2 regions of the Marinifilum fragile genome follow, and region 2 is predicted to be linked to the other one. Evidence: riboswitches for the same ligand, from Rfam matches in the RefSeq annotation. Region 2 holds a riboswitch; the other holds the start of a gene.
The links. Region 2 has a riboswitch for thiamine pyrophosphate ahead of ACKPCA_RS19100 (TonB-dependent receptor). Riboswitches for the same ligand answer to the same signal wherever they lie in the genome.
Positions count from the first base shown of each region.

Region 1: linked by a shared signal. The riboswitch ahead of ACKPCA_RS07630 (methyltransferase domain-containing protein) and the one ahead of ACKPCA_RS19100 (TonB-dependent receptor) in region 2 are both predicted to bind thiamine pyrophosphate.

Region 1 covers NZ_OY781962.1:1,934,643-1,940,561, reverse strand. Annotated here, with positions in the region: gene folX (dihydroneopterin triphosphate 2'-epimerase) at 1-243, shown strand, start outside; gene folK (2-amino-4-hydroxy-6-hydroxymethyldihydropteridine diphosphokinase) at 248-619, shown strand; gene ACKPCA_RS07650 ((deoxy)nucleoside triphosphate pyrophosphohydrolase) at 604-1,005, opposite strand; gene ACKPCA_RS07645 (C-GCAxxG-C-C family (seleno)protein) at 1,002-1,385, opposite strand; gene ACKPCA_RS07640 (hypothetical protein) at 1,480-1,899, opposite strand; gene ACKPCA_RS07635 (hypothetical protein) at 2,122-2,487, shown strand; TPP riboswitch at 2,499-2,598, shown strand; gene ACKPCA_RS07630 (methyltransferase domain-containing protein) at 2,695-3,396, shown strand; gene thiM (hydroxyethylthiazole kinase) at 3,494-4,291, shown strand; gene thiE (thiamine phosphate synthase) at 4,288-4,941, shown strand; gene tenA (thiaminase II) at 4,938-5,585, shown strand; gene thiD (bifunctional hydroxymethylpyrimidine kinase/phosphomethylpyrimidine kinase) at 5,601-5,919, shown strand, end outside.
Region 2 covers NZ_OY781962.1:4,698,014-4,703,932, forward strand. Annotated here, with positions in the region: gene ACKPCA_RS19085 (CCA tRNA nucleotidyltransferase) at 1-499, opposite strand, end outside; gene trxA (thioredoxin) at 710-1,072, shown strand; gene trxA (thioredoxin) at 1,260-1,700, shown strand; TPP riboswitch at 1,794-1,889, shown strand; gene ACKPCA_RS19100 (TonB-dependent receptor) at 1,954-4,419, shown strand; gene pnuC (nicotinamide riboside transporter PnuC) at 4,471-5,067, shown strand; gene ACKPCA_RS19110 (thiamine diphosphokinase) at 5,108-5,731, shown strand.

The DNA of each region.
Region 1 (5,919 bases), 2.0 Mb from region 2:
GCCATTAGGAAAGATGATGTTGACAACTCGTACAATTATAAAGTGATTACGAAAAAGGTAATTGCTTTGGTACAGGAAGGCAAATTTAAAATGCTTGAAAACTTGACTCAGCAGGTTCTAGATTTGATCATGAAAAATCCCAATGTGGAGTGGGCAAAAGTTGAAGTGGATAAGCCACATGCGTTGCGATTTGCTGAATCTGTATCCATAGAACTTGAAGCGAACCGAATATCTAATTTATAAAAATATGAACTCGTGTATTATTGGAATAGGATCAAATATAAATCCTAATGAAAATATCAAAAGGATGTTATGTTTGCTCGCAAAAGATCATAGGGTGGGAAAGCACTCGTCTTGGATTAGAACTGCTCCAATTGGCATTACCGATCAGGATGATTTTATTAATGGAGCAGTTAAGATTGAAACACAACATGATATCGATGAGTTTCGAAATTACTTAAAACGACTTGAGGATAGGATGGGGCGCGATAGAAGTTTACCCAAATTTGGCCCAAGAGTAATTGACCTTGATATTGTAGTGTGGAATGGAGAAATTATAGATGAAGATTACCATACCAGAGATTTTTTGCGTGATTCAGTAAATCAATTGCTTGATTGAAAATGTTGAAGAAGTAAATCTACCAACTTGATATCGGCCGGAGCCCAATCTAGGTTTTCTAATTCATTGAAATGTACCCACTTGATATTTTGGTGTACTCTTTTTTGAAATTCGCCAGATACATGTTCAACAAAAAATGCTTTTAGGCAAACGATTTTACTGCCATAATTGTGAGTGTTCTCTCCCAGAAAGCCTGTTACTCTTGATTGAATGCCAAACTCTTCATGAAGTTCACGTACCATGCATGCTTCAGCAGTTTCGTTTGTTTCGATTTTTCCACCAGGAAATTCCCATTTCAATCCCAAATCATCGTGGTGATTTCTTTGTGCTACCAAAATAAAATCACCTTTTTGGATAATTGCTGCAGTTACCTGAATGGGTTTCATTCTGAATCCTTTTGTTCAGAATGAATTTCGTCCAGCAAATTGGCAGCCAGTTTTACCAGGTTTTTGCATGACATTGAGTAATTAAACCTGATATCGAAGCAAGTCAAATAATCTGATTTTTCTTGAAATCTTCTGGTGAACTCCTCTTTTAAATCAGGATTATCTTTAATCAGTTCCAAAGCAGCATAGTAGGCTCCACAGTATCCATTGGGTGCTTTACCATTACCATATTTGGCAAGCTCAACAATTTGATTGTTTGTGATTTGGTATTCCTCCTGAAATGCTTTAAATATTGCTTGTGCACAATTGTAATATCCCGGAGGTTTATGAAAATATTTTAAAGCGGTATCTGCTTTTGTTCTCTTATGGAAAAAACTCATTACAAAGGTTCAAGTTGGTTATCAACAAATGTAGCGGTTTCCAAAATGAAAGACCAAATAAATATGGTCTTTTACAACATGAACTTTGTCATGTTTAATATTTGCAACAATTAATTTTGTTTTCGATTATATTGATCTTATTTTCTAAACTTAAAGAGAACATTGTAGAATTTTCGGCTACAAAACGAAATATAATTAAAGATTTCTCATAATATTCGTTTGCAAGTGTTTTTTGTTCTTTAGCATTCTGTATTTCAGCTTCAGCATAAAATAATTCTGCTAACACCTGCAAATGTTCATCGGTATAGTTGTGTTCTTGCAATAAACTGTTGGTAAGTTTATCTTTTGGCAAACTCCTAAAGAAAGAAGCATCTTCTTTAAGAAAATCACGATATGCATTCTCAAGAATCTGAGATGCTTTTTTTGTGTTCTTTTTTTTCAATAAACCTAAAATTAGAGCGATCAATTCACCAATCATCTCAATCATTCTTAAAACATAGTCTCTTTGATACATTTTTCTTATTTAAATTTTAACCGATGAAGCCTAACCTGGATCAAAGTTCTTTTTTCCAAATTTACCAAAATACAAAATTACATCCTACTTATTGTTATGTGATAGTTTTAAAAAATATAATAGCATAATATGTTTGACTTTTAATTAATTCTATTGTTGAATATCAAATTTGTTTAGATGATATGATAAATGTATATTTAAGTCATAATAACTGATATGCATATGAAAACAACTGTTTGTTTATTGGCATTTGTACTAGTTTCTCTTTCTAGTTTTGCACAAGTATTAAATGATGAGGAATATCTGAGCAAATGGAAGGAATATAAGGAACAGAAAGCTCCTTTTAATTTTGATGTAAAAAAGGAAGAGATTATAATAGAGTGTTTTAAGGAGTTTGATAAGTCAAATTTGGGTAATTTAAACTACCAGAAAGAATCGTTTACAGTTGGACAGGAGATAATTGGAGTTACATTACATCTTACAGAAGCAATTTATGAAAGTGTTCGATATCACGAACGAATAGCCCAGGATCCAGCCAAATATTTTATTCCGGGTTATTATACAAATACAAGAGATTTCATGAAATAATTTTACCTTTGTCAACACGTTAGGGGTGCTTGAATCATTTATTCAGGCTGAGATTTTACCCTTTTACCTGATCTGCATAATAGTAGCGTAGGGAAACGATTTGTCTGATATAAATTATTACCATATAGATATAACCGTTTCACTTTCGTGGAGCGGTTTTTTTTTGTTTCCTACTGTTGTGCACAATACTTAAAACAAAAGCATAAAATGGGATCAAAATTTAATCAATATGCATCGGATTATGATGCATGGTTTTTGGAAAACGAAAATGTTCTTTATTCGGAAGTAAAATTAGTGGCACATTTCTTAGAAAATGCAGGAGATGTATTCTCGGTAGGATGTGGAAGTGGACTATTCGAAACCATTTTGGACAAAGAATTTGGCATAAGCATTAAAAATGGAATTGAACCATCAGAAGGAATGGCTGCTCTTGCCAAAGAGCGAGGCATAAATGTTGAAATTACGACTGCCGAGGAAATGGAATTGGGAGAGGAGAAATTCGATACGATTCTATTTAATGGTACACCAAGCTATATTACTGATTTACAAAAGGCTGTTGATAAAGCTTATGAAGCGTTACGTCCAGGAGGTAAAATTGTAATGATTGATGTACCCAAAGAAAGTTCGTATGGGGTTCTTTACAATTTGGCTAAATCAGTAGGTACTTGGGAACATGAATTATTAGGAGGAGTTCATCCCAGGGATCCATATCCAATAGAATTGGTAAAAGTTGCCAAGTGGAGAACGACTTTGGAGAAAATAGAAATGATTAAAAATGCTAACTTTAAGGATCTTCAATTTGCACAAACACTAACAAAGCATCCTCTGTATTCGAATCAAGTGGCCGAAGAACCAATTGAAGGATATGATTGTGGTGATTATGTGGCGATTTGTGCTGTTAAAAAATAGAAAGATGAAACGAGCATGATTAAAATAACTATTAAAGACTCACTACAATGATTATTTTAATCTTGAGACTTCTATCTAACCTAAAATTATTAAATAAATGAATCACAAAGTAATTGTAGAAAACCTGGAAGCAATCAGAAAAAGTTCTCCTTTGGTGCACAACATTACCAATTATGTGGTGATGAATAATACCGCAAATGCACTTCTTGCCATTGGGGCTTCGCCTGTGATGGCACATGCTCAGGAAGAAGTGAAGGACATGGTTGGCATTGCTTCGGCGTTGGTTCTAAACATGGGAACTTTATCAAAGGAATGGGTTGAATCAATGATTATTGCTGGATTGAGAGCTAATGAAAGTAAAATTCCAATTGTATTTGATCCTGTAGGTGCGGGCGCTACACCTTACCGCAATGAAATAGCCACGAGAATTATTAACAATTGCAATCCAGAAATTATCAGAGGAAATGCATCTGAAATAATGGCTTTGGTAAATCAGGAAATGAAAACCAAGGGGGTTGATAGTGTTGAATCTACGAGTTCAGCAATCGATTCTGCAAAATATTTGGCTCAATTGCACGAGTGTATTGTGGTAGTTAGTGGAGAAGTAGACTATATCACAGATGGTAATCGAGTTGAAAATGTTGCCTTTGGAACTTCGATGATGGAAAAGGTAACAGGAATGGGATGTACGGCAACTGCTCTATTGGGAGCTTTTGCTGCTACCAACGATAATTTATTTGAAGCAGCCGTTAATGGAATGACTGTAATGGGAATTACTGGAGAATTGGCAACAGCGAAATCTAATGGACCTGGAAGCTTGCAAATGAATTTCTTGGACTGTTTGTATAATCTAAGCAAAGTTGAAATTGAACAAGCATTTTGTACGGTAGAATGATAAGGGAAGATTTAAGTTTATATCTGGTAACAGATAAAGAACTGGCCAATGGGAAAGCCCTTGAAGATATTGTTGAAGAGGCAGTAAAAGGAGGTATTTCTATGGTTCAAATTCGCGATAAGAATTCTTCTACCAGAGAATTTTACAATCAGGCTTGTGCAATTAAGAAGATTCTGGAGCCATATAAAGTACCTCTAATTATAAATGATAGACTAGATATTGCCTTGGCAGTGGATGCAGATGGTTTGCACATTGGTCAGAGTGATTTACCTTTTGATGTAGCACGTCAGATTTTAGGGCCGAAAAAAATTATCGGACTATCGGTGGAGAATATTGAACAGGCAAAGCAAGCAAACCAACTAGATGTTGATTACATTGGTTTATCGCCAGTATTTTCTACTCAAACCAAAAATGATATTGCCAAGCCATTGGAACTAGGTGGAGTGGAGGAGATTATGAGTTTTTCCAAGCATCCAGCTGTGGCTATTGGTGGTATCAATTCGGCAAATACAGCAGATATTATTAAGGCTGGAGCCGATGGAATTGCTGTTGTTTCGGCGATTGTTTGTGCAGAAGATCCGCGCAATGCAGCAAAAGAACTGAAGGAAATCGTTAACAAGAGTTTATCACTAAAAGCAATTGATTCATGAAATGGTCAGAAGAAGCCTGGAGAAGAATTGAAGGAATTTATACACAAATACTAGAGCATCCTTTTATAATTGAACTGATGAGTGGTGAACTGGACAATGAAAAATTTAAATTTTATTTGACTCAGGATTCACTTTATTTGGCAGAGTTTGGTAAAGTGTTGGCTGGAATTGCTGTTAAACTGGAAGATTCTGAGCAAAGAAAAGACTTTTTAAACTTTGCCAGTGATACCGTTGCGGTTGAGCAAGCATTGCATCAGTTTTATTTAAAAGATAAAAGACAGAATGGTAGCGTATCACCTTCTTGTCTGCTTTACACCTCTTTTATTCATAAGCAATTGGCTACCGCCTCGGTTGAAGAAGCCGCAGCAGCTGTCTTGCCTTGTTTTTGGATTTACAAAAAAGTGGGAGATTATATTCTGAAAAATCAGGATCGAAAAGACAATCCATACCAAAATTGGATAGATACCTACGGAGGTGAAGAGTTTGCGATTGCGGTTGAAAAAGCAATAGAAATTTGTGATCATCTGGCTGTGCATACTTCCATAGAGAAGAGAAAGCGAATGTGGAATGCTTTTGTTAAAGCATCTAAAATGGAGTGGATGTTTTGGGATAGTGCTTATAAAAAGGAAACATGGCCTGTTTAAAATAAATGTTAAAAAATGAAATATAATAGAGTACTAAGCATTGCAGGAAGCGATTCTGGCGGTGGAGCAGGAATACAGGCTGATATCAAAGCCATTTCGGCATGTGGATCGTATGCAGCCACTGCTATCACTGCAATAACAGTACAAAATACTGTGGGCGTAAGCAATGTGCATGCAATTCCCAATCAGATATTAGCAGAGCAAATAGATGCGGTTTTGAGTGATATTGGTGCTGATGCCATAAAAATTGGAATGTTGCATTCTTCGGAAACCATTCATGTTGTAGCTGATGCTCTAAAAAAATATCAAATTAAAAATGTGGTTCTCGACCCCG
Region 2 (5,919 bases):
TTCTTAATGGATCATCTGAGAAAGTAATCATAGGATCCATTGGTGTTTTTATGATTTTGCTATTTAAATCATCAATGCCTCCAAATGGATCTAAGAGTTCTCCAAAATTATCTTTGTGCAGACTTAATGCTAGCGCATTAATGGTAAAATCTCTTCTTTTCTGGTCATCTTCTAAACTGCCATTTTCAACAATTGGTTTTCTAGAGTCTCTGTTATATGATTCTTTTCTGGCACCTACGAATTCTATTTCAAGATCTTTGAATTTTAGCATTGCAGTACCAAAGTTTTTAAATACAGATACCTTAGGATTACCAGCTCTGCTTGCAACTTTTTGAGCCAATTCAATACCACTGCCAATTACAACAACATCAATATCTTTTGAATTGCGCTTTAAAAATATATCTCTAACATAGCCTCCAATTACATAGCTTTCAAGATTTTCCTCAGTTACAATTTCTGATATGATTGAAAATATAGGATGTTTTAAATGTTCTCTCACTTATTTATTAGTCATATAGCCTGTAATCAGGCTGTTACTACTGTGTTGTCGATACATGACATACCGACTGTTTAATTTCCTGACAAAATTACAATTAATTAAGGGGATTATGAAAATTCATAGAAAAATAGGCTTTGGTATGTTAATTGTTTGATAAAAATATATAGATTTGTAGATATATAAAGTAATAAATTAATTTAGGTGTTAGTTATGGTAGAACATTTAACGAAAGAATCTTTCAAAGAAAAAGTATTTGATTTCGAAAAAAATAAAGATTGGAAATTTGAAGGCAACAAACCATGTTTGGTAGATTTTTATGCAGATTGGTGTGGACCTTGTAAAATGGTGGCTCCAATTTTAGATGAGTTGAAGGCAGAATATGGTGAAGCTTTGGATATTTATAAAATAGATACTGAGAAAGAACAGGAATTATCAGCAATGTTCGGAATTCAAAGTATTCCATCATTGTTATTCATTCCTAAGGATGGGCAACCACAAATGGCACAGGGAGCCTTATCAAAAGAGAATTTTAAACAAGCCTTTGCAGAAGTTTTAAAGGTTGAGGCAAAATAATTGCGATCACAATAAATGAATAACCTTTTTAAAATCAATCGTGAATTGATATATGCGTTGATTACTGAAAAGTTAAAGAGTTATTAACGGTCGTTGAGCAGACACAATTTAAAGCAAATCATTATTAGCTTTAGAGCGATAATGAATTAAAACTGAAACGGTGTTTGCACTAGAAAAGAAAGAGAAAATGAAGAGATTTTTAATAATAATGTTGGTTGCTTTTATGGGAACCAATAGTTACGCACAATCGAATTCTGATGCTAAAATTATTCATTTAGATGATGATAGTTTTAAAGAAATGGTATTTGATTACGAAAAAGGTGGCGATTGGAAATTTGAAGGGAATAAGCCTGTAATTGTTGATTTCTACGCCGATTGGTGTGGACCTTGTAAAAGAATTGCTCCTGTACTAAAGGAATTGCAAAAGGAATATGGCGATGCCATTCAGATTTATAAAGTAGACACCGATAAGGCTCAAAAAGTATCAGCTGCATTTGGAATCAGAAGTATACCATCTTTGCTGTTTGTGCCGATGGAAGGTAAACCAACAATGGCTCAAGGTGCTTTGCCTAAGGCCACATTTGTAAAAGCAATTAATGACGTTTTGGGAGTGAAAGCCCCAAATTGATTATAGGTTAGAGTAATTATAATAGTTTAGGTTTTGAAAGTCGGCTTTTTGCCGACTTTTTTGTTTTTGCTAGTTTTCAGACTATCTTTGCGCCAAATCACAGTGGGGTGCCTAATTATAACTGGCTGAGATCATACCCTTACACCTGATCCGGATAATGCCGGCGTAGGAAAATTGCGAGCTAACTTTTCGCCAACCTGATCTTATATATACCTCATTGCAATATTTTATTAACGTTTTAATTTATTACACAATGTTTAAGCAAATGAACTCTGTCTTGCGCAGAGCAACTCTGTTAATTGTATTGCAATTTGTATGCTTTATCGGTTTTTCACAATTAAATTTAAAAGGGAAAGTTACCGATAAAAGCGGAAATGCTCTACCTGGGGCAGCAATTGCAGTGAAAGAAACTTATTTGGGAACTGTTGCCAATTCATATGGTGAATATCAGTTTACAAATTTAAAAGCTGGAGAATACCAATTTGTGATCTCTTTTTTGGGTTATGAAACAAAGGAAAGTTCTGTAAAGCTTACTGAATCAAAGAATTTAGATTTTAAATTAAATCCAACTGCCATAATGGCCGACGAGGTTCTGGTTGCAGCAACAAGAGCAGGAAATAAAGCTCCAGTAGCAGTAACCAATTTGGGTGGAGAAGAGGTGAGGAAGCAAAATACAGGTCAGGATATTCCATACCAGTTAAGTTTGACTCCTTCATTGGTTGAATCATCAGAAGCAGGTAATGGTGTTGGTTATTCAGCTTTACGTATTCGTGGTACTGATGCTTCTCGTATTAACGTTACAATTAATGGTGTGCCATTGAATGATTCAGAATCGCAAGGTGTATTTTGGGTAAACATGCCAGACTTTGCTTCATCAGTTGATAACATTCAAATTCAGCGTGGAGTTGGAACATCTACCAATGGTGCTGCAGCTTTCGGTGCTACCATTAACTTCCAAACAGAAAATGTGAACGCAGAACCTTATGCCGAAGTTCAAAGTGTTGCAGGATCGTTCAATACTTTCCGTAATACATTCAAAGCTGGAACAGGATTAATCAATGGAAAATTTAGTTTTGATGCTCGTTATTCAAAGTTAAAGTCTGACGGATTTGTTGATCGTGCATTTTCTGATCATGAATCATTTTTTGCAAGTGGGACTTACTATACTGAAAGAAGCATGTTGAAATTCAACATCATCTCAGGTGACCAGAAAACAGGTATCAGCTGGTGGGGAAACCCAAATATCAACACCGATGATCCTAATGATTATGAAGACAGAAGATACAATCCTGCAGGAGAATATACCGACGAAAATGGTGTTACCAGATATTACGACAATCAAACTGATAATTACAAGCAAACACATTACCAGTTATTCTACTCTCAGGAATTAACTTCGAACTTGAATTTGAATGCTGCATTGCATTATACAAAAGGAAAAGGCTTCTATGAGCAGTTTCAAGATGATGATAATGATTATCATACTACCGATTACAAGTCTTATGGGTTAACAAATCCTACTGTTGATGGAAAGGAAGTTACCAAAACTGATTTAACTCGTCAAAAGTGGTTGAAGAACGACTTTTATGGGTTTACTTACTCATTGAACTATCGTAAGAATAAGGTAGATGCATCTTTCGGTGGTGCTTGGAATCGTTATGATGGTGATCACTTCGGTAATATTCTTTGGGCTCAAAAAGGTGGAGTTCCTAATGGACATCAATGGTATTTGAATACTGGAGAAAAGACCGATTACAATGTTTTTGCCAAGATGAATGTTGAATTAAGCGATAAATTAAATGCTTATGGAGATGTTCAGTATCGTCATATTTCTTACGATATGGATGGTACGGATGATGATCTTTTGCCATTGGTTCAGGAGCATAAATTTGATTTCTTCAACCCTAAAGTGGGATTGTATTATACCCTTAACGATAGAAACTCAGCTTATGCATCATTTGGTGTAGCACATCGTGAGCCAACTCGTGCAAACTTTAAAGATGCCAAAGGCGATCCAAATTCATATCCTGTTGATGAGTCATTATTCGATTATGAACTAGGGTACAACTATAAATCTAAAAATGCTACTTTCGGAGTTAACCTTTACTACATGTACTATCGAGACCAGTTGGTACCAACAGGCGAAAAGAATAGTGTTGGTTACGATATCATGACAAATGTAGATAAGAGTTACAGAGCAGGTGTTGAGTTGATTTGGGGCGTTCAGATTTTACCAACTTTAAAATGGGATGCCAACCTTACTTTGAGTCGTAATAGAATTAAAGATTTTGTAGAGTATTCAACTTACTACGATGAAAATTGGAACGAAGAGTACAAAGGGAAAGAACTAGGAGATACTGACATTAGTTACTCACCAGAAAAAGTTGGAAGTAGTATTTTAACATGGACTCCAGCAAAAGGTTTTGATGTAAGTTTTGTAAGTAAGTATGTAGGGGAACAGTACTTTGACAATACTGCGAGTGCAGATCGAAAATTGGATGCTTACCATGTTCATAACCTAAGATTGAACTACAGTATCAAGCCAAGTTGGATGAAAGAAGTTGCTTTCCAGTTAAGCATTAACAATGTACTTGATGCCAAATATGAAAATAATGCATATGGTGGAAACTGGTATGAGCAAGGTGTTGAAAAAACATGGAAATACTATTATCCACAGGCAGGAACAAATGTTCTGGCAGGTGTGACATTGCGATTTTAAGATAATATTTGTAGAGACGTACGGCCGTACGTCTCTACCTAAATTAAAAATATGACCTGGATAATTGATAATATTGTAGAAATCATAGGAACCATATCAGGATTATTATTCCTGTACCTTGAAATAAAACAGAATAAATGGTTGTGGCCAGTAGGTTTACTTACATCTGTAATGTATATCTATGTGTTTTTTGTGGCCAAGCTGTATGCTGATATGTCACTACAGTTCTACTATGTTTTTATCAGTATTTATGGATGGGTACTTTGGTCAAGGGGAGCCAATAAAAGTGATGATCAGCTTCCTGTGGTCAGACTAAGTCGCGCTTTGTTCCTAACACTATTTGGCGCAAGCATGTTGATTTATGTTTTTATTGCTTACATACTGGTAAACTTTACCGATGCATCAATTCCATATTGGGATGCTTTTACAACTGCCTTAAGCATTGTTGCAACATGGATGCTGGCCAGAAAAATTTTAGAGCAGTGGCTGGTTTGGGTTGTCGTAAATGCTGTTTCTATGGGTTTATACATTTATAAAGGTCTTTATCCAACAACCGTTTTGTTTTTCTTCTATACAGTATTGGCCTTGGTAGGCTATCTGCAATGGAAAAAAGACATGCTTCGTTCTCAGGCTATTTCAGGTAATTAATTAAATTTACAGGCTCAAATTTTATCATCACCAATCTAGAATGCAAAAGAAAGCTGTAATATTGGCAAACGGAGCCTTTCCTACTCACGAAATCCCATTAAAGGAACTAAAAGAATCAAAACATATCATTTGTTGCGACGGTGCAATTAACAATCTGGAAAAAGCAGGATTAGAACCTTTCGCCATTATTGGTGATTTGGATTCTTTAGATTCCGAATTGAAATGGAAGTATAGGGATATTATTCATCACTTTTCAAATCAGGATACCAATGATTTGACCAAGGCAGTTGAATGGTGCATTGCCAATAAGTACAACGAAATAGCTATAGTTGGAGCAACGGGTAAGCGCGATGATCATATGATTGGCAATGTATTTCTTTTACCGCAGTATGCAAAAAAGATAAGGGTTAAAATGCTAACCAGCTATGGTGTGTTTACTCCAATAGTTCGCTCAAAGAATTTTGATAGCTTTACCAGACAACAAGTATCCATTTTCTCACCAAACAGAGATACACTAATTACCACAGCAAATTTGCGATATGCCTTAACCAATCAGCAATTGGATTGGATGTGGCAAGGTACGCTAAATGAATCGATGGGTGACAGTTTCAGAATTGAATTTGAAGGAGGACCATTGATTGTATTTCAGGAATACCGACAATAGTTTATAATATATTCATTCTCTTTGAGTATCGAGGATAAAAAGTTGTTCCAAATTGTGCCTCCCCCACGAGTGAGGCTAATAATTCCTGCGAATTGTCAGCCTCCCCAGCCAGTGAGGTTAAAGTTTTGTCGCAATTTTGTGTTCTACTACGCAGAAAGACTAAAATAGTATCTCATTTTCTCCCTCCC